Linked DNA regions of Alloactinosynnema sp. L-07. The protein of the gene in region 1 interacts with the protein of each later gene in a pairwise test. Links are inferred from orthologs where the notes say so. Each region holds a gene or a part of one and is shown in the gene's direction. Other genes may lie near its edges. The genes, in order: nth and aceE.

The links.
Region 2: the proteins of nth (region 1) and aceE interact in binary tests that used the Escherichia coli proteins (3 or more experiments, as listed by UniProt). The link is inferred for Alloactinosynnema sp. L-07 from one-to-one orthologs.

The regions. Positions count from the first base shown.
Region 1 is NZ_LN850107.1:6,168,263-6,176,684, forward strand. The notes cover bases 2,853-5,755. They hold nth (endonuclease III), read left to right. Parts: upstream 2,853-3,900; coding sequence 3,901-4,611; downstream 4,612-5,755. Other genes in these bases: BN1701_RS28190 (Crp/Fnr family transcriptional regulator), read right to left, coding at 2,853-3,302; BN1701_RS28195 (hypothetical protein), read right to left, coding at 3,459-3,710; BN1701_RS28205 (TlpA disulfide reductase family protein), read left to right, coding at 4,608-5,189; BN1701_RS28210 (CoA pyrophosphatase), read left to right, coding at 5,186-5,755. Outside these bases: dnaN (DNA polymerase III subunit beta), read right to left, coding at 1-941; BN1701_RS28185 (MFS transporter), read right to left, coding at 996-2,237; more of BN1701_RS28190, read right to left, coding at 2,628-2,852; more of BN1701_RS28210, read left to right, coding at 5,756-5,866; BN1701_RS28215 (DUF6292 family protein), read right to left, coding at 5,857-6,267; BN1701_RS36590 (hypothetical protein), read right to left, coding at 6,478-6,630; BN1701_RS36075 (hypothetical protein), read right to left, coding at 6,627-6,788; BN1701_RS28220 (MarP family serine protease), read left to right, coding at 7,078-8,262; BN1701_RS28225 (alpha/beta fold hydrolase), read right to left, coding at 8,259-8,422. UniProt on the Escherichia coli protein: DNA repair enzyme that has both DNA N-glycosylase activity and AP-lyase activity. The DNA N-glycosylase activity releases various damaged pyrimidines from DNA by cleaving the N-glycosidic bond, leaving an AP (apurinic/apyrimidinic) site.
Region 2 is NZ_LN850107.1:622,626-631,512, reverse strand. Bases 3,003-6,370 are described here. They hold aceE (pyruvate dehydrogenase (acetyl-transferring), homodimeric type), read left to right. Parts: upstream 3,003-3,401; coding sequence 3,402-6,170; downstream 6,171-6,370. Other genes in these bases: BN1701_RS03130 (hypothetical protein), read right to left, coding at 6,229-6,370; BN1701_RS03140 (DUF3052 domain-containing protein), read right to left, coding at 3,003-3,105. Outside these bases: BN1701_RS03165 (DedA family protein), read left to right, coding at 1-236; BN1701_RS03160 (alpha/beta fold hydrolase), read right to left, coding at 283-1,203; BN1701_RS03155 (TetR-like C-terminal domain-containing protein), read right to left, coding at 1,302-1,913; BN1701_RS03145 (peroxiredoxin), read right to left, coding at 2,082-2,546; more of BN1701_RS03140, read right to left, coding at 2,674-3,002; more of BN1701_RS03130, read right to left, coding at 6,371-6,972; BN1701_RS03125 (CdaR family transcriptional regulator), read left to right, coding at 7,339-8,520; BN1701_RS03120 (ACP S-malonyltransferase), read left to right, coding at 8,677-8,887. UniProt on the Escherichia coli protein: Component of the pyruvate dehydrogenase (PDH) complex, that catalyzes the overall conversion of pyruvate to acetyl-CoA and CO(2).

The DNA.
Region 1 (8,422 bases):
TAGGACGGGCTGGTGCGGCCGCCGTCGATGGTGGCTTTGACCGATTCCTCGGCTTCACCAGTCTGGCGGTCGGCGGTGCGCAGGCGCAGGTGGGTGTCGCCGACCTCGACGGAGACGACGCCGCGGGTGTCGGTGAAGAGGGCGACTCGGCGGGTGGCGTTGCTGAACGTGTCGGCGTCGAGTTCGACATGGGTGTCGACGTCGGCGAGGGCCAGCTTGGTCTCGGTGAGGTAGCTGCCGTCGAGGACCGCGGTGGTGACCACCATGTCGTCCCAGGTCAACGCCAGGCGGTTGGCGTCGACACCGATCGAGACCGAGCCGTTGACCTGTTTGCCGACCTCGGCCAGCAGGGTGGCCGGGATCAGCGCGTCCACCTCGGCCGACGCCGATCCGGGTTGCCAGGGGATCGTGGCGATGGCCATGCGGTAGCGGTCGGTGGCCCGCAGGACCAGGTTCGGCCCCTCCGACCGGACGCGGACACCGGTGAAGATCGGCAGTGCTTCGTCTCTGGCGGCGGTGGCGGCGACCGTCGACAGGGCCGAGGCGAGCAGGCGAGCCGACACCGAGCCGCCCGCAGCAGGTGGCGAGGGGACGCCGGGGTGCAGTTCGACGTCGAGCAGGGGGAGGGCGAAGCGGGCACCCTCGGCCCGGATGGCCAGTCGGGTGCCTTCGACGACCAGCCGGACCTGTGGTTGCTCTAACGCCTTCAACGTCTCGGCCAGGGGCTTGGCCGGGACCAGGATCTGACCCTCCGAGTGGACGAGCGCGTCGCACGTGACCCGGGCGGTGCGCTCGCGATCGTTGGCGGCGAGCTCGACGCCCTGTGCCGTGGCGGTCAGCAGGAGGCCGCTGAGCACAGGGTCGACGAGCTTGCCGGGCACGAGTCGGATGACGTCGGCGGCGGCGGTGGCCAGCTCGGCGGTGGTGATCGTCAGGTCCATGAGCCGAAGGTAGCTCGAATCACCGACACCCGCGAAAAGTTGTCCACAGGCCCGCTAGACCAGGGCGGGCTCCCGCACGGAAGGCGCCGTGTGCATGTCGACAACCGTGTCCCGCCGGGCGTAGACGATGCCCGCGAACAGCAGGCCCGCCGCGCTGGCGGCGAAGTAGGACGACGTCAGGCTGACGTTCTCCACCAGGTACCCGCTCACCGACTGCCCGAGCGCCAGACCCAGCGTCACGGCCGTGATGACCCAGCCGAACGCCTCCGTGGCCGTCCCCTTCGGCGCGACCAGTTCGATCGCCGCCGAGTGGGCGGTGGCCTGCGGGGTGATCAGGGTGCCGACGAGCAGCAGCGCGACGCCCAGCCCGATCAGCGAGGTCGGGATGGCCAGCACCAAGGTGGTCAGGGCGAACCCGCCGAGCAGGACCGGCAGCCGCAGCGACATCGCCCGCGGCCACGGCCTGACCCCGTAGAGCACGCCGAACACCACCGAGCTGACCGACCACAGTCCGAGCAGCAGACCACCCACGGGCGCGTTCCCGGCGTGCGTGGCCGCGGCGGGCACCGCGACCTCGATGAACCCGATCGTCACGCCGAAGCCCATCGCAGCCAGGGCGACGGTCCGCATGCCGGGGGCGGCCAGCGCGCCGAGCGGACCGGTGCCGCTCACCTGCGCGCGGTCCGGCCGGAACGTGCGCACCGTCGGCATCAGGGCGAACGAGACACCGCCCGCCACCATGCAGGCCGACGCGGCGACCACGCCGGTACCCGCCCACGGCATCGCGACGAGCAGGCCCGCCAGAGCGGGTCCGAGGATGAAGAAGACCTCCATGCTGATCGACTCGTACGCCAAAGCCGCGTTGCGCGCGGACCCGGGAGGCAGCAGCCGGGTCCACATCGCCCGGGACGCCGAGCCGATCATCGGCTCCGTCGTGCCGATCGCGAAACCCAGCGTGACCAGCACGAACGTCGACGCGTGCGACTCGATGGCGAGCACGCCCAGCGCGACGAACGCGGTGAACACCGCCGAGGTGATCAGCAGCGGCCGGGTCGGGCCGACCCGGTCCATGATCCGGCCTTGGGCCACCGAGCCGACCGCCACACCCACGAGGCTGCCCGCCGAGACCAGCCCGGCGATCGCGAACGAGCCAGTGGCCCGCTGCACGTAAAGCAGCATCGACAGGCCCACCATCGCGATCGGCAGCCTGCCGACCAGCGCGGACAGCACAGGACCCCGCGCTCCCGGGGTGGTGAGCGCGGTGCGGTAGTCAGCGAGGCCTGCGGAGTGGGACATGCGTACCAGTATGCCGCACTCTGGTACGGCCGTACCAGTTATTTTCGGTGGTTTGAGACACCCGAGTGCGGGGTAAGTCTCGTTTGGATAACGAGAAGTTGGTTTCTGAGTGGACTCAGGCAACGAAACTCCGCGCCCAGGAGTCCATGAGGGTGATAACCCTTGAGTTCAGGGCAGGGGACTTGCGAAAGTTCCTGAGTAGACCGTCACGGCCGAGTGGCGGAACGCGATAGGCCGAGTGACGTCGAAGAGTTCCTCCGGGAGACAGGGTTCGGGGCCCGAGCCGGAGGGCGGGGAGCGTGAGCCGTCGGGGGATGGCCCGCGCAAAGTATGAGAGGTCGGTGCGCCGCGTCGGGGGCGGCGCCCGACCTCTCGTCTTGTCTCAGACCATTAGCGCGCGCGGCGGGCCAGGCGCTCCGGGTCGAGGATCAGCACACTCTTGCCTTCCAGCCGCAGCCAGCCGCGGTGGGCGAAGTCGGCGAGCGCCTTGTTCACGGTCTCGCGAGAAGCGCCGACGTACTGGGCGATCTCCTCCTGCGTCAGGTCGTGGGTGACCCTCAGCAGGCCCGCCTCCTGGCTGCCGAACCGCTGCGCGAGCTGCAGCAGCGCTTTGGCCACGCGGCCGGGCACGTCGGTGAAGATCAGGTCAGCCAGCATGCCGTTGGTGCGGCGGAGCCTGCGCGCGATCACCCGGAGCAGCTGCTCGGCGATCTCGGGCCGGGTCGCGATCCACTGCCGCAGGGCGGGCCGGTCCATCGTGACCGCGCGGACCTCGGTGACCGTGGTCGCCGTGGAGGTGCGCGGTCCCGGGTCGAAGATCGACAGCTCGCCGAACATGTCGGACGGTCCGAAGATGCCCAGCAGGTTCTCCCGGCCGTCCGGAGACTTGCGGCCGAGTTTCACCTTGCCCGATTGGATGATGTACAGCCGGTCGCCCGGCTCGCCTTCGGCGAAGATCACGTGTCCCCGTGGGAACTCCACGGACTCGAGCGTCTGTGCGAGCGCTTCCGCCGCGGCAGGCTCGACCCCTTGGAAGATGCCCGCGCGGGCCAGGGTCTCATCCACCTCGGTCCTCCTGTGTTCACCTCGGCGCGCGCGTCGAATGCCGCGCCGATCACTCCTGTAAGTGTAGGGCGTCCGCCAGGTTTGCCCTGGCGGCTCGCCGTCCGCGCGGTCGCACGTTCGGCGGGTATAGATCGCCCAGTTGGATGACCCTAGCGTCTATGGGCGGCCCTTGCGACCGCGCAGCTTCGCGGCACGCCCGCCGAGCCTGCGCAGGCGGAAGAGTTCGAGCGCGCGACCGATGCCGTGGCCGTAAAGTGCGCGGACCTCGTCGGGCCGGGCGCTCTCGAGGAACTCCTCGACATCGGTCTCCTGGACCGCGACGTGCCGTAGCCGGGTTTCCACGCGCTCCATGAACAGCGCGAAGAACATGATCACAACGGGTACCGCGAACACGAACCAGACAGCCATACTCGTCGATCCTCGCTCGTCTCGTCGTCCGGATTCTCGATGGTCTGCTCGATAGACGTCTGGGGCACAGATCGGGTTGTCCGACGGCCCGTAGGCTAGCGAGGTGCCTCCGACGACCCGCCGCCCGCCCCGTGCAGCCGCCGCGACGGAGGGTGAACCCAGTCTCTCTCTGACCCGCCGCGCCCGCCGGATGACGCGCGCGCTCGCGGAGGGCTATCCCGACGCGCACTGCGAGCTGGACTTCACCACCCCGCTGGAGCTGGCGGTGGCCACGATTCTGTCCGCGCAGTGCACCGACGTGAGGGTCAACCTGACCACGCCCGCGCTGTTCGCGAAGTACCGAACGGCCGCCGACTACGCGGGCGCCGACCGGCTGGAGCTGGAGGAGATGATCCGGCCGACGGGCTTCTACCGGAACAAGACCACCTCGCTCATCGGCCTCGGCGCGGCGCTGGTGGAGCGGTTCGGCGGCGAGGTGCCCGCCAAGCTCCCCGACCTGGTGACGCTGCCCGGGATCGGCCGCAAGACCGCCAACGTGATCCTCGGCAATGCGTTCGGCGTGCCCGGCATCACCGTCGACACCCACTTCGGCCGGTTGGTCCGGCGGTGGAAGTGGACAGCGGAAGAGGACCCGGTCAAGGTCGAGCACGCCATCGGTGAGCTGGTTCCGCGCCGCGACTGGACCATGCTGTCGCACTGGGTGATCTTCCACGGCCGCCGTGTCTGCCACGCCCGCAAGCCCGCGTGCGGCGCCTGCCTGCTGTTCCGCGACTGCCCCTCCTACGGCGCGGGCCCGATCGAGCCCGCCGAGGCGGCGAAGCTGGTCAAGGGCGTCGAGGCCGAGCACCTGATCGAGCTCGCCGAGCGCACGCGCGACGGCTACCGCCCGGGTAAGCAGTGAACCTCCGCTGGGCGTTGGTCGCGGTGATCCTGCTGGTGGCGGGGGTCATCGCGCTGTGGCCACGAGACAAGACGACCCCGCAGCCGCCCGCGCCGGACTTGAGCGCGGCCCGCGCGGCGGCAGCCTTGGCGCCGTGCGCGACTGACGGCAAAGTGGCAGCGCTCAGCGGCGCGACAGCGGAGTGTCTGGCAACCGGCGCCAGGGTCGACCTCGGTGCCGCGGTGGGCGACAAGCCAGTCTTGGTGAACGTCTGGGCGACGTGGTGCGTGCCCTGCCGCGAGGAACTGCCCGTGCTGGCCGAGTACGCGGCCGGGCCGGACGCCGTCGCGGTGGTCGGCCTCGCGGTCAAGAGCCCCCCGGCCGACGCGCTCGGCCTGCTGCGCGACCTGGGCGTGCGGTTCCCCAACCTGCTCGACACCGACGGCTCGGCCGAGCGCGCCCTGAAGCTGCCCGTGGGCCTGCCCGCGTCGTACCTGATCGCCGACGGGACCGTCACGCTGATCGCCGAGCCGAGGATCTTCACCTCGGTCGACACCGTGCGCGCCGCCGTCACCCGCTACCTCGGAGAGGCACGATGACCTACGGACCGCTGGTCGATCCCGCCGAGCTCCCGAACTGGCTCGCGCCCCTGGTCAAGGCCACCGCCGACCTCGACCCCGCGATGTGGCGCCGATTCTCCGTCCCCGACGAGAATTCCCGTGACGCCGCCGTGCTGATCCTGCTCGGCGAGGGGCCCGACGGCCCTGACGTGCTGTTACAGCTGCGAGCCGACGGCAACGACAAGCATTCGGGGCAGGTTGCCTTCCCCGGCGGCAAGTCCGAGGACTATGACGACGGACCCGTCGGCACGGCCCTGCGCGAGGCCGTCGAGGAGACCGGAGTCGACCCGGCGGGAGTGCTCCCGGTCGCGGTGGTCCCGCCCCTGCACATCCCGGTGTCGAGATTCCATGTGACGCCGGTGATCGCCCACTGGGAGCGGCCGAGCCGGGTCTGGGCGGTCGATCCGGCCGAGACCCAGGCGGTGGCCCGCGTGCCGATCTCGCACCTGGCCGACCCGGCCAACCGGTTCATGATCCGCCACCCGTCCGGGTTCACCGGGCCCGCGTTCGCGGCGCCGGACATGCTCGTCTGGGGCTTCACCGCGGGACTGCTGACGCTGCTCATCGCCACCGGCGGGTGGGAGCAGCCGTGGGACCCCACCGACGTGCGCGACCTGGAGACCACCTGGCGGGCCCTGACCACGCGTCAGGCGTAGCGCTTGAGCCGCTCGGCGAGTTGGTGGCGCTGGGCGGTCACCGGGAACACCGGCTGCGCCGAGTCCGGTCCGCGCCCGCTCAGCACGTCGGCGACGAACTCGGCGACCGTGCTCGGCTTGGGGACCACGTCCGCACTGTCCAGGTAGGCCACCACCTCGGCGGCGTCCGTCGGGTCGGTCTCCACGGCCAGCGCCCACCCGTGGCGCTCGCTCCACACCAGCATCAGGTCCTGGTCGGGCCGCTCGGCCCAGCGCCTGGCCAGCCCGAGGTATGCCGTCGCGGTGTCGCTGATCTCGAAGGACGTCGCCTCCGCGGGCACACCGAGGGTGTCGGCGACCGCTCGCAGATATCCCGCCAGACCGCGGCTCAGCGCCGCGGAGGGGGTTGCATGATCTTCCACGGGTACCAGGTTATGTGGCCGGGTCCCGGTCGGCGGTCCAGAGCGGCACGCCGAGGTGGTGCGGGTGGCGCAGGACCTCGGCGTAGGACCGCACGAGGGTGGTCTGGCTGTAGGGGATCGCGGCCGCCGCGGATGTTGCGCGAGGTCAGCGTGGTGGGTTGGCGTGGTGACGGTTGTGGCCGCCCATCCATTCCCTGAAGCTCATGCCGATCAGGCCGCCGTGCGCGGTGCCGACCGCGTCGTTGCGCGGAAAATCTGCTTGTAACCGGCGTCTTGGCCGTAGCGGCGATTGAGCAGGCTCGCGGCGCGGATCTCCCTGGACGGCGCGGCGTGCTCGCTGGCCGGCCGCGCCATGGTGGTCATCCGCGCGGAGCTGTCGCGGGCTCCGAGAAGCTGATCTGGCGCGACTGCGCCGTGCCAACGCTGTCGGTCAGTTCCCGGTCGGCGGGCTGTTCGGCCGTGGGGTGGCTGAACACCACCGGCTCGATGGCGCCCGCCGGGGGGCGGTTGGTATTCGTCATTGACTCTCCTGGTGAAACGAGTGATGCCCGCCAAGCGGCGGTGAGAAAAAACGGGAGGCAGGCGGTGGTTCGCCACAATCCGGGGTGGGCACGCACTCGGCACCGCCCCTGAGCAGTGGGCCAGCCGCTTTCGGTGCTCCTCGCAACCGGCGTTCACGGCGATCGAACCTGCCTGCTGCGACCCACGGTACGCGAACCGGCCCGTTTCGCGCCATGGCCGGGCCGATCCCGGACCATGGGTCAAGTAGCGTGGCGACCCAACGGCAACCGACGCGCGGAGGTCTGAGGCTTGAACTGGGTCGACGTGCTGGTCGTCGCGCTCGCCGTGCTGGCGGCGATCTCGGGGGCGCGTCAGGGCGTGATCACCGCGCTGCCCGCGTTCATCGGCGTGCTGATCGGCGCGGTCGCGGGCATCAAGCTGGCGCCGCTGGTGGTGGCCAGGATCGAGTCGACACCCACCAGGGTGGCCTTCGCGGTGGCGATCTTCGTGCTGCTGGTGGCCCTTGGCGAGACCTTCGGGGTGTGGATCGGCCGGACGATCAAGCAGAAGATCTCCTCGCCGAAACTGGCCGGTGTGGACAGCGCGCTGGGCGCCATCGTGCAGGGCGCGGTGGTGTTCGTGGTGTCGTGGCTGATCGCACTGCCGCTCACGACCGTCGGCGGCCTGCCGGGGCTGGCGTCGGCGATCAAGGACTCGGCCGTGCTCGGCGGGGTCAACGAGGTGATGCCGCAGGCCGCGCGCGGCCTGCCCAACGAACTGCGCCAGCTCCTCGACGTCTCCGGGTTCCCCGCCGCCGTCGACCCGTTCAACCGCACGCCGAACAAGGAAGTCGAGCCGCCCGACCCCGCGCTGCAGGCCAGCGCCGAGGTCCAGAAGGTGCGGCCCAGCGTGCTCAAGATCAACGCCAAGGCGCAGTCCTGCGAGCGGGCGCTGGAGGGCAGCGGGTTCGTCGTGGCCAAAGAGCGCGTGATGACCAACGCGCACGTCGTCGCGGGCACCAACGAGGTCAGCGTCGAGTCCGGCGAGCGGCAGTTGCGCGCCAAGGTCGTGCTCTACGACCCGGCGACCGACCTGGCGATACTCGCCGTCCCCGGGCTGACCGCCCCAGTGCTCCCGTTCGCCGTGGGCGACGCCACGAGCGGGCAGGACGCGATCGTCCTCGGCTACCCCCTGGACGGCCCCTACACCGCCTCGCCCGCGCGGGTGCGCGACCGGATCCCGCTGCGGGGACCCGACATCTACGACTCGTCGACGGTCAACCGCGATGTGTTCACCCTGCGGGCCAAGGTCCTCAGCGGGAACTCCGGCGGACCGCTCGTCGACCGCAAGGGCGAGGTCATCGGCGTGGTCTTCGGCGCGGCCGTCGACAACTCCGAGACCGGATTCGCGCTGACCGCGGCCGAGGTGCGCGACGAGGTGGGCCGCGCCCCGGGGCTCACCGAACAGGTCGGCACCGGCCGCTGCGCCAGCTAGCGCAGGAACTTCGTCAGCAGCGCGTTCGTCACGGCCGGGGCTTCCTCATGGGGAAAGTGGCCGATGCCGGGCAGGACGTGGGTCTCACCCTGGCGTGACGCGGCGCGGGTGCGGCTGAGCACGCAGGGGTCGACCGCGCCGTAGATCTGCAGCACCGGCG
Region 2 (8,887 bases), 5.5 Mb from region 1 along the record:
CGGCCGTCGTCGCCGGAGCCGCCTGCTGGTCGGCCATCCACATCAGCATCGGCGCCGCCCTCGGCGAAGCCGCCAAGCGCATCGAAGGCGTGCTCTCCACCGGCGGCTTGGTGTTGCTGGGCGCCGTGATCGTCATCGGCGTCACGGTCCACTTGGTCAAGAAGCGCAAGAAGGCCGCCGCCCCCGTGGTCGAGGCTCCCCTGCGCCGGGACGAGGACCTCGACCCGGTCCACTGAGCCACACGCCTGGCTGGACCGCGGCCGGTCCAGCCAGGGCGCCGGGTCACACGGAGTCCAGAATGGACACCAGCCGTTCGTCGCGGGGCAGGTAGTGCGGCGACCGGATGTCGTGCACCCGGGACCGGGTTCCGGGGGTGGCCCGGTCCGCCTCCCGAATCATCCGATTCTGTAGCGCGAGCGGGATCGTCCGGTCCTCGGTGAACCGCACATAGGTCCGAGGCACCCGCCCCCACCGCCGCGGGGTGCCACGCCCGTCGGACACCGGGATCGCCGCCACCTCGTCGGGCTGCAGGGTGTTCAGCATCGCCCGGACCTCGCCGTCCGGACGATCGGCCGCGATCAACTCCTTGAACAGCGCGAAGTCGGCGGGCTCCCCCGATCGCCAGTTCATCCGCGACACCCCCAGCGACGCCGGGTCGCCGATGGGCACGATCCGCCGAGTCACCGCGTCCGCCGCCTCGGGCGTGCCCATGTAGTCGGCCATGCAGCGCAGGTCGACACAGCAGAAGGCGGCCACGTAGACGATGTGCTCGACGAGGTGCGGAATCGCCTCGGCCACCCTGGTCACACTCACCCCGCCCTGACTGTGCCCCACCAGCACCACCCGGGCCCCGGTCTGCCGCACGATCCCCGTCACATGGGCGACCCAGTCCTCCAACGTGATCCCCGCCAACGGCGACGCCTCAACCGCCAGCCCGTCGAGGTCCTGCGGGCTCTGATAAGCGCGGGGGATGTAGGCCTCGGTCCCGTGCCCCGGCAGATCGACCGCGATGGCCCGATGACCCCGCGCACTCAACCGCCCCGCCACCCACGACCAGTGCAGCGAATTGGCGTGCGTGCCGTGAATGAGCACATAGACCCGCCCGCGCGGCGCCGCCTCGCCACTGGCCGCCACCCCGACTCCGACCGCCGCCGCCCCCGCCGCGACGGCCCCCGCGCGCAGAATCGTCCTCCTGTTACGCATGATCCCCTCCTTGGTAACACTGTTGCCTTCTGACAACATCGTTTCTACGGCCGGGGATCGGCAGGGTCAACACAACAAAGGAAAGAGGGGTGCCAGCCCTACCGCCGGTCGGCGGAAAACCCGACAATCACCGCGTCGATCAGCCGCCCGTAGCGCTTGGCCCCGGTACCCGCCCGAAAGTGCCCCGCCAACTCCATGCTCACCGCCCCGTGCGACGCCGCCAACAGCAACTCGGCGATCTCCCGCGGCTCGCCCTCGGCGAACACCCCACGCTCGACACACGCGGCGATCGCCCGCAGCGGCAACTCCGCCGCCCGCTCCGCCACCGCCAACGCCTCACCGTCCGGCACGAACCCCGGAATGGCCCGCTCAAACATCACCCGGTAGTAGTGCGGCTCCCGCAACGCGTACCGCCGATACGCCAGCGCCAGCCCGGTCAGGTAGTCCACCGGATCGCCGGAGTCGACGACCTTGTCCTGCACCTGCCGCAACCGGGTGAACCCCTCGACGTACAAGGCCTTGACCAACCCCGCCTTGCCGCCGAACATCGTGTAGATCACCTTCGTCGAGGCCCCCACCTCACTGGCGACCCGCCGCGTCGTCAACGCGGCCGTGCCCTCGTGGACCAGCAGCCGAGTCGCCGCATCCACGATCGCCGCCCGCCGCGCCGCCCGCCCCGCCGCCGCGTAGCCCCCCGGTGATTCCGCCACAGCCCGCCGCGCTCTCCGGTCCTGTTCAAGGTGACCAGGGTTTGAGAAGTCGAATCTGGTGGGCGCAGCAGGATTTGAACCTGCGACCGCTCGGGTGTAAACCGAGTGCTCTTCCGCTGAGCTATACGCCCCAACGTCCCGGCGCCCGCAAGCGCCGGGACAAGGGTGTCACGCCTTGAGGGCCGCGACGGCCTTCTTCCACGCGTCCTGGTCGCGGGCCTCGCCCGGGGCGTTGATCTCGGCGAAGCGGACGACGCCCTCGGTGTCGATCAGGAAGGTGCCGCGGGTGGCCAGGCCTGCCGCCTCGTTGAACACGCCGTACTGGGTCGCCACGGCGCCGTGGGGCCAGAAGTCGGAGAGCAGGGGGAAGGTGTAACCCTGCTGGTCGGCCCACGCCTTGAGGCTGAAGGGGGTGTCGACCGAGACGCCGATGACCTGGACGTCGTTGTCGGTGTAGGACGCGAGTTCGTCGCGGACCTGGCAGAGCTCACCGGTGCAGATGCCGCTGAACGCGAACGGGTAGAACACGAGCAGCACGTTCTTGTCGCCCTGGAAGTCCGAGAGCTTGACCGGCTGCTTGTTGTAGTCGTTGAGCGTGAAGTCCGGAGCCTTCTGACCGACCTCGACCGCCATACCCGACATCCTCCTGGAGTGAGGGCGCGCACCAGCGCGCCCAGAGACAACGTGTCCCGCCCAGCCTAGGCCACGACACCGCGGGTTCAGACCGTGGACCGGGAGAGGCTCCCGGTCCACGTGGTCGTCACTTCTTGGTCTTCACCGACTTCGGCGACACCAGCCTGGTCCCGACCCAGTCGTTGCCCACGCTGACACTCGACGTCTGGGCCAGCCCCGCGGTCGGCACCGCCTCGGCGATGTCGCTGGGTTCGACGTGTCCGTCGCGGCCCGTCTTCGGGGTGAGCACCCAGATCACGCCGTTGTCGGCGAGCGGGCCGATGGCGTCCATCAGCGCGTCGACAAGATCGCCGTCTTCCTCGCGCCACCACAACAGAACGACGTCGACAACCTCGTCGGCGTCCTCGTCGAGGAGATCGGAGCCGACGCGCTCCTCGATGGCGGCGCGGACGTCGTCATCGACGTCCTCGTCCCAGCCGATCTCCTGGACAACGGTGCCCTCTTCGATCCCCAGCTTGTCGGCGACGCCGGCGTTCCCGGCGTCTCCCGCGGCCACCACGGTCTCACTCCTCCAGTTGTTTTCGCACGGTCTCAAGGCCCATCTTGGCCTGTCCGACCGCGTTACGCCTGTTCGGTTAGGCGATAGCGAACACTGACAGTGCCCACCAGCGCAACCGTGTGCTGTCCGACACGCCGCAACTGGCGCTTTCCGCGTGCGCTCTCGGGTGGCGAAACACCCGTACTGACCAGTAACGATGACGCCCGCGTCGATTCAGACGAACATGGCAGAGTGACCCCGTACGCGCGCGTATGCGCGCGCGCGTAAACCATTACCGAGCCAGGCTGGAGCGCAAGTTGCCCACCCAGAACAGCAACCCCGGCACGCCCGAACGGGTCCGCGTCATCCGTGACGGACTCGCGGCGCACCTCCCGGACATCGATCCGGAGGAGACGGCGGAATGGCTGGAGTCGTTCGACGCCGCCGTGCAGGGCGGCGGGCAGCAGCGCGCCCGCTATCTGATGCTGCGCCTGCTTGAGCGCGCCCGCGAGCGGCACGTCGGGGTCCCGTCGCTGACCAGCACGGACTACGTCAACACCATCCCGACCGACCGCGAGCCGTGGTTCCCCGGCGACGAGGAGGTCGAGCGCCGCTACCGCGCGTGGATCCGGTGGAACGCGGCGATGACGGTGCACCGGGCACAGCGGCCCGGCGTGGGTGTCGGCGGTCACATCTCGACCTACGCCTCGTCGGCGGCGCTCTACGAGGTCGGCTTCAACTGGTTCTTCCGCGGCAAGGACCACCCCGGCGGCGGCGACCACATCTACGTACAGGGCCACGCCTCCCCCGGCATCTACGCCCGCGCGTTCCTCGAGGGCCGCCTCTCCACCGACCAGCTCGACGGCTTCCGCCAGGAGCTGTCGCACGCGGGACCCGGCGGCGGCCTGCCGTCGTACCCGCACCCGCGGCTCATGCCGGACTTCTGGGAGTTCCCGACCGTGTCCATGGGCCTTGGCCCGATGAACGCGATCTACCAGGCCCGGTTCAACCGCTACCTGCGCGACCGCGGCATCAAGGACACCTCCGACCAGCGCGTGTGGGCCTTCCTCGGCGACGGCGAGATGGACGAGCCCGAGTCGCGCGGCCTGATCCACGTGGCGGCCAACGAGGGCCTCGACAACCTCACCTTTGTGATCAACTGCAACCTGCAGCGCCTCGACGGCCCGGTGCGCGGCAACGGCAAGATCATCCAGGAGCTGGAATCCTACTTCCGCGGCGCGGGCTGGAACGTCATCAAGGTCATCTGGGGCCGCGAGTGGGACACGCTGCTGCACGCCGACCGCGACGGCGCCCTGGTCAACCTGATGAACCAGACCCCCGACGGCGACTACCAGACCTACAAGGCCAATGACGGCGCCTTCGTCCGCGAGCACTTCTTCGGCCGCGACCCGCGCACCAAGGCGCTGGTCGAGCCGATGTCGGACCAGGACATCTGGAACCTCAAGCGCGGCGGCCACGACTACCGCAAGGTCTTCGCGGCCTACCAGGCGGCCACCGAGCACCACGGCCAGCCGACGGTGATCCTCGCCAAGACGATCAAGGGCTACAACCTGGGTCCGCACTTCGAGGCGCGCAACGCTACGCACCAGATGAAGAAGATGACCCTGGACGACCTCAAGCAGTTCCGCGACACGCTGCGGGTGCCGATCACCGACGCCGAGTTGGAGAAGAACCCGTACCTGCCGCCGTACTACCACCCCGGCCAGGACTCCGCGGAGATCCAGTACCTGCAGGAACGGCGCCGCCAGCTCGGCGGCTACCTGCCCGAGCGCCGCGCGAAGGCCAAGGCACTGGTGCTGCCCGGCGACAAGGTCTACGACGTGATCAAGCGCGGCTCCGGCAAGCAGGAGGTCGCCACCACGCACGCGTTCGTCCGCCTGGTGCGGGACCTGGCCAAGGACCCGGAGATCGGTGCCCGGATCGTGCCGATCATCCCGGACGAGGCGCGCACGTTCGGCATGGACTCGATGTTCCCGACGCAGAAGATCTACAACCCGCAGGGCCAGCTCTACACCTCGGTCGACGCCTCGCTCATGCTGTCCTACAAGGAAAGCCAGCAGGGTCAGATCCTGCACGAGGGCATCAACGAGGCGGGCTCGACGGCGTCGTTCACCGCGGTCGGCACGTCCTACGCCACCCACGGCGAGCCGATGATCCCGATCTACATCTTCTACTCGATGTTCGGCTTCCAGCGCACCGGCGACGGCCTGTGGGCCGCGGCGGACCAGATGGCGCGCGGCTTCGTCCTGGGCGCCACCGCGGGCCGCACGACGCTGACCGGTGAGGGCCTGCAGCACAACGACGGCCACTCGCTGCTCCTCGCGGCGACGAACCCGGCGGCGGTCGCCTACGACGCGGCGTGGTCCTTCGAGATCGCCCACATCGTCAAGGACGGCCTGCGCCGCATGTACGGCGAGCAGTCCGAGGACATCTTCTACTACCTGACCGTCTACAACGACCCGTACCAGCAGCCCGCCGAGCCCGAGGGCCTGGACGTCGAGGGCCTGCTGCGCGGCCTCTACCGCTACGCCGAGGCCCCTGCGGGCGACGGCCCCAAGGCCCAGGTGCTCGCCTCCGGCGTGGCGATGCCGTGGGCGGTCAAGGCCCAGCGCCTGCTCGCCGAGGAGTGGGGCGTGCAGGTCGACGTCTGGTCGGCCACGTCGTGGTCGGAGCTGCGCCGCGAGGCCGTCGACATCGAGCGGCACAACATGCTGCACCCGGAGGCCGAGCCCCGCGTGCCGTACGTGACCACGGTGCTCGAGGACGCCCCCGGCCCGGTCGTGGCGGTCTCGGACTGGATGAGCGCGGTGCCGGACCTGATCCGCCCGTGGGTACCCGGCGACATGGTCACCCTCGGCACCGACGGCTTCGGCTTCTCCGACACCCGTCCGGCCGCCCGCAGGCACTTCCTGGTCGACGCCGAGTCGATCACGGTGGCGGTGCTGGGCGCGCTGGCGCAGCGCGGGAAGATCGACCACGCGAAGGTCGTGGAAGCCACCCGCAAGTACCGGATCGACGACGTCACCGCCGCGGGCCCGCAGACCTCGGACCCCGGCTCCGCCTGATCGCGAGACGAACGGGGCGCCAGATCATCGATCTGGCGCCCCGTTCGCGTTCAACGGCTCAGCGCCGCGACTCGTGTGGCTTGCGCTCGGCCGCCTCGGCGGGCGCCTCGACCCGCGGCTGCGGCGCCCCGGCCTGGCCGCCCATCTGCGACTGCATGCGCTCCAGCCAGCCGCCCCACCGGTCCGACATCGGCCGGATGAGGCCGCCGCCGAGCCCGACGACCAGGATGCCGCCGATCGTCGCCAGCACGGTGATGAGCACCGGCATCGTCACCGTGGTGGCGATATCGACCTGGTTCAGCGCCGCGATGACGCCGAAGGCGATGATGAACACGAAGGCGACCGTGCCCAGCATCGGCCCGAACGGCCGGTTGCCCAGCGCGCTGGTGATGAGGTCGCGCACCACCCTGGCCACCGCGGCGGCCACGACCAGCAGCACGATCGCCACCAGGATCCGCGGCAGGAACGCGATGACCTGGTTGAGCAGCTGGCTCACCGGATTCGACTCACCGAACACGCCGAACGCCAACTGCAGCGCGATCAGCAGAATGAAGTAGTAGACCAACTTCACCAGGATCGCGCCCACGTCGATGCCTGAATTGCGGGCCATTCCGGACATTCCGGTCTTCTCCATCAAACGGGAGAAACCCAGCTTGCCCATCAGCATGGACAACCCCTTGCTCACCGCCTTGGCGATCAGCCAGCCGATCAGAAGAATGATGAGAAAACCGAGCAGCTTCGGCACGAACGTGGCCACCATCGACCACGCCTGACCGAGCCCCTCGCGAAGTTCCGCACCCACGATGTTCTACCTCCTAGGGCCCCCGACGAGCAGATCTCTGTCCAGGGAGATCGTTTCTCAGCCCACGGGCACAGGCAACCGCGACACATCCCACGAACGGGTTAACCCTCCGACTTCAGATGGCGCCTACCCCGCACCAAACCCCATAGTTGAACCACCGGTGGGGACCGGGGAGATGGGCCGTCCGGCATCGAGCGCACCGAACATGCCGGGCGGCCCGCCCTTTTGCTGCGATATTTGCATCCATCAGCGGCACATAACTATTGGAAGCCGCATTTGCGTGCGTTCGCCCTTATGCCGCAGGACAGCCACTGTCCTCTAGATGTCGCGGATGGACCTGAGCAGGCCGTGTGGGAGCCTGAGCACGTGAGCGGGCCGACAGCACTATCGGCGGAAACGCTGGACGCGGTGGAGCGGGCGTCCGGCAAGCTGGCGTCCGCGGCCGTCGCGGCCATGGACAGCCAGTTCGCCTGGTTCGGCCGCATGCCCGCCGACCAGCGCGCCTCTGTTCTCTTGGTCGCCCAGAACGGCGTCGCGGGCTTCACCGCCTGGCTCCGGGATCCCAAGGAAGCCCTCCGCCTCACCACGGACACCTTCCGCGGCGCCCCGAGGGACCTCTCCCGGTGGATCAGCCTGCGCCAGACGGTCGAGATGGTCCGCGTCTCCTTGCAGATCTTCGAGGAACTGGTCCCCGACCTGGCGAAAGACGACACCGAACGGGCCGTCCTCTCCGAAGCCGTGCTCCGCTACGGCCGCGAGGTCGCGTTCGCGTCGGCCATGTCCTACGCCTCCGCCGCCGAGGCCCGCGGCGCGTGGGACGCCCGGCTCGAAGCCCTCGTCGTCGACGGCATCGTCCGTGGTGACGCCGAGGAGTCGCTGTTGTCCCGAGCGGCCGCTCTCGGCTGGGACCCCGCCGCCGAAGCGACCGTCCTGGTCGGCAACCCGCCGTCCGACGACCCTCCGGCCGTCGTCTACGAGGTCCGCAGCCGGGCGGCCCGCGCGAGCCGCCCGGTGCTGCTGGGCGTGCAGGGCTCACGCCTGGTCGTGGTCTTGTCGGGCCCGACCGAGGACGCCGACCGCGAGGTCATGGCCAAGATGGCCGAGGCGTTCGGCGCGGGCCCGGTCGTCGCCGGACCCACCGTCACCACCCTCGCCGAGGCCCACCGCAGTTCGTCCGACGCGCTCTCCGGGCTGCGGGCGGTCGTCGCCTGGCCCGAGGCGCCGCGCCCGGTCCGGTCGACCGACCTGCTCCCCGAACGCGCGCTCGCGGGCGACCCCGAGGCCGAGTGGCAGCTCATCGACCGGGTGGCCCGGCCGCTGGAGGAGGCGGGCGGGTCGCTGCAGGAGACCGTCGAGGCGTACCTGGCCACCGGCGGCGTCCTGGAGACCTGCGCGCGGCAGTTGTTCGTCCACCCGAACACCGTCCGGTACCGACTCAGGAAAGCAACCGAGCTCACCGGACGCAACGCGGCCGATCCCCGCGACGCGCTGGTGCTGCGGGTGGCACTCGCGGTTGGCAGGCTGTCGCGTTCGCGAGGGTTGTGGTGACACGCCGGAGTTGGTCCGTGGCACACGACACATCTGACAACAAATACCCGCGCGTAGCGTTCACCCGGGCTTAACTTTTGTAGGACCCCTACAAACCAGACCCCGGGACTTGGTCAGCCTCAGCATGCGTGGAACGCGGACAAACGGTGTTCAGTGATGGACGTGATCGCGCTACTCGCTCCTGGGCAAGGCTCCCAGACCCCCGGCATGCTCGCCCCCTGGCTGGAACTGCCCGGCGCGGCCGAGCGCCTAGCGGGCTGGTCGGAGATCGCGAAACTCGACCTGACCCGGCTGGGCACCACCGCCGAGGCCGACGAGATCAAGGACACCGCGATCACCCAGCCGCTGATCGTCGCGGCCACGCTGC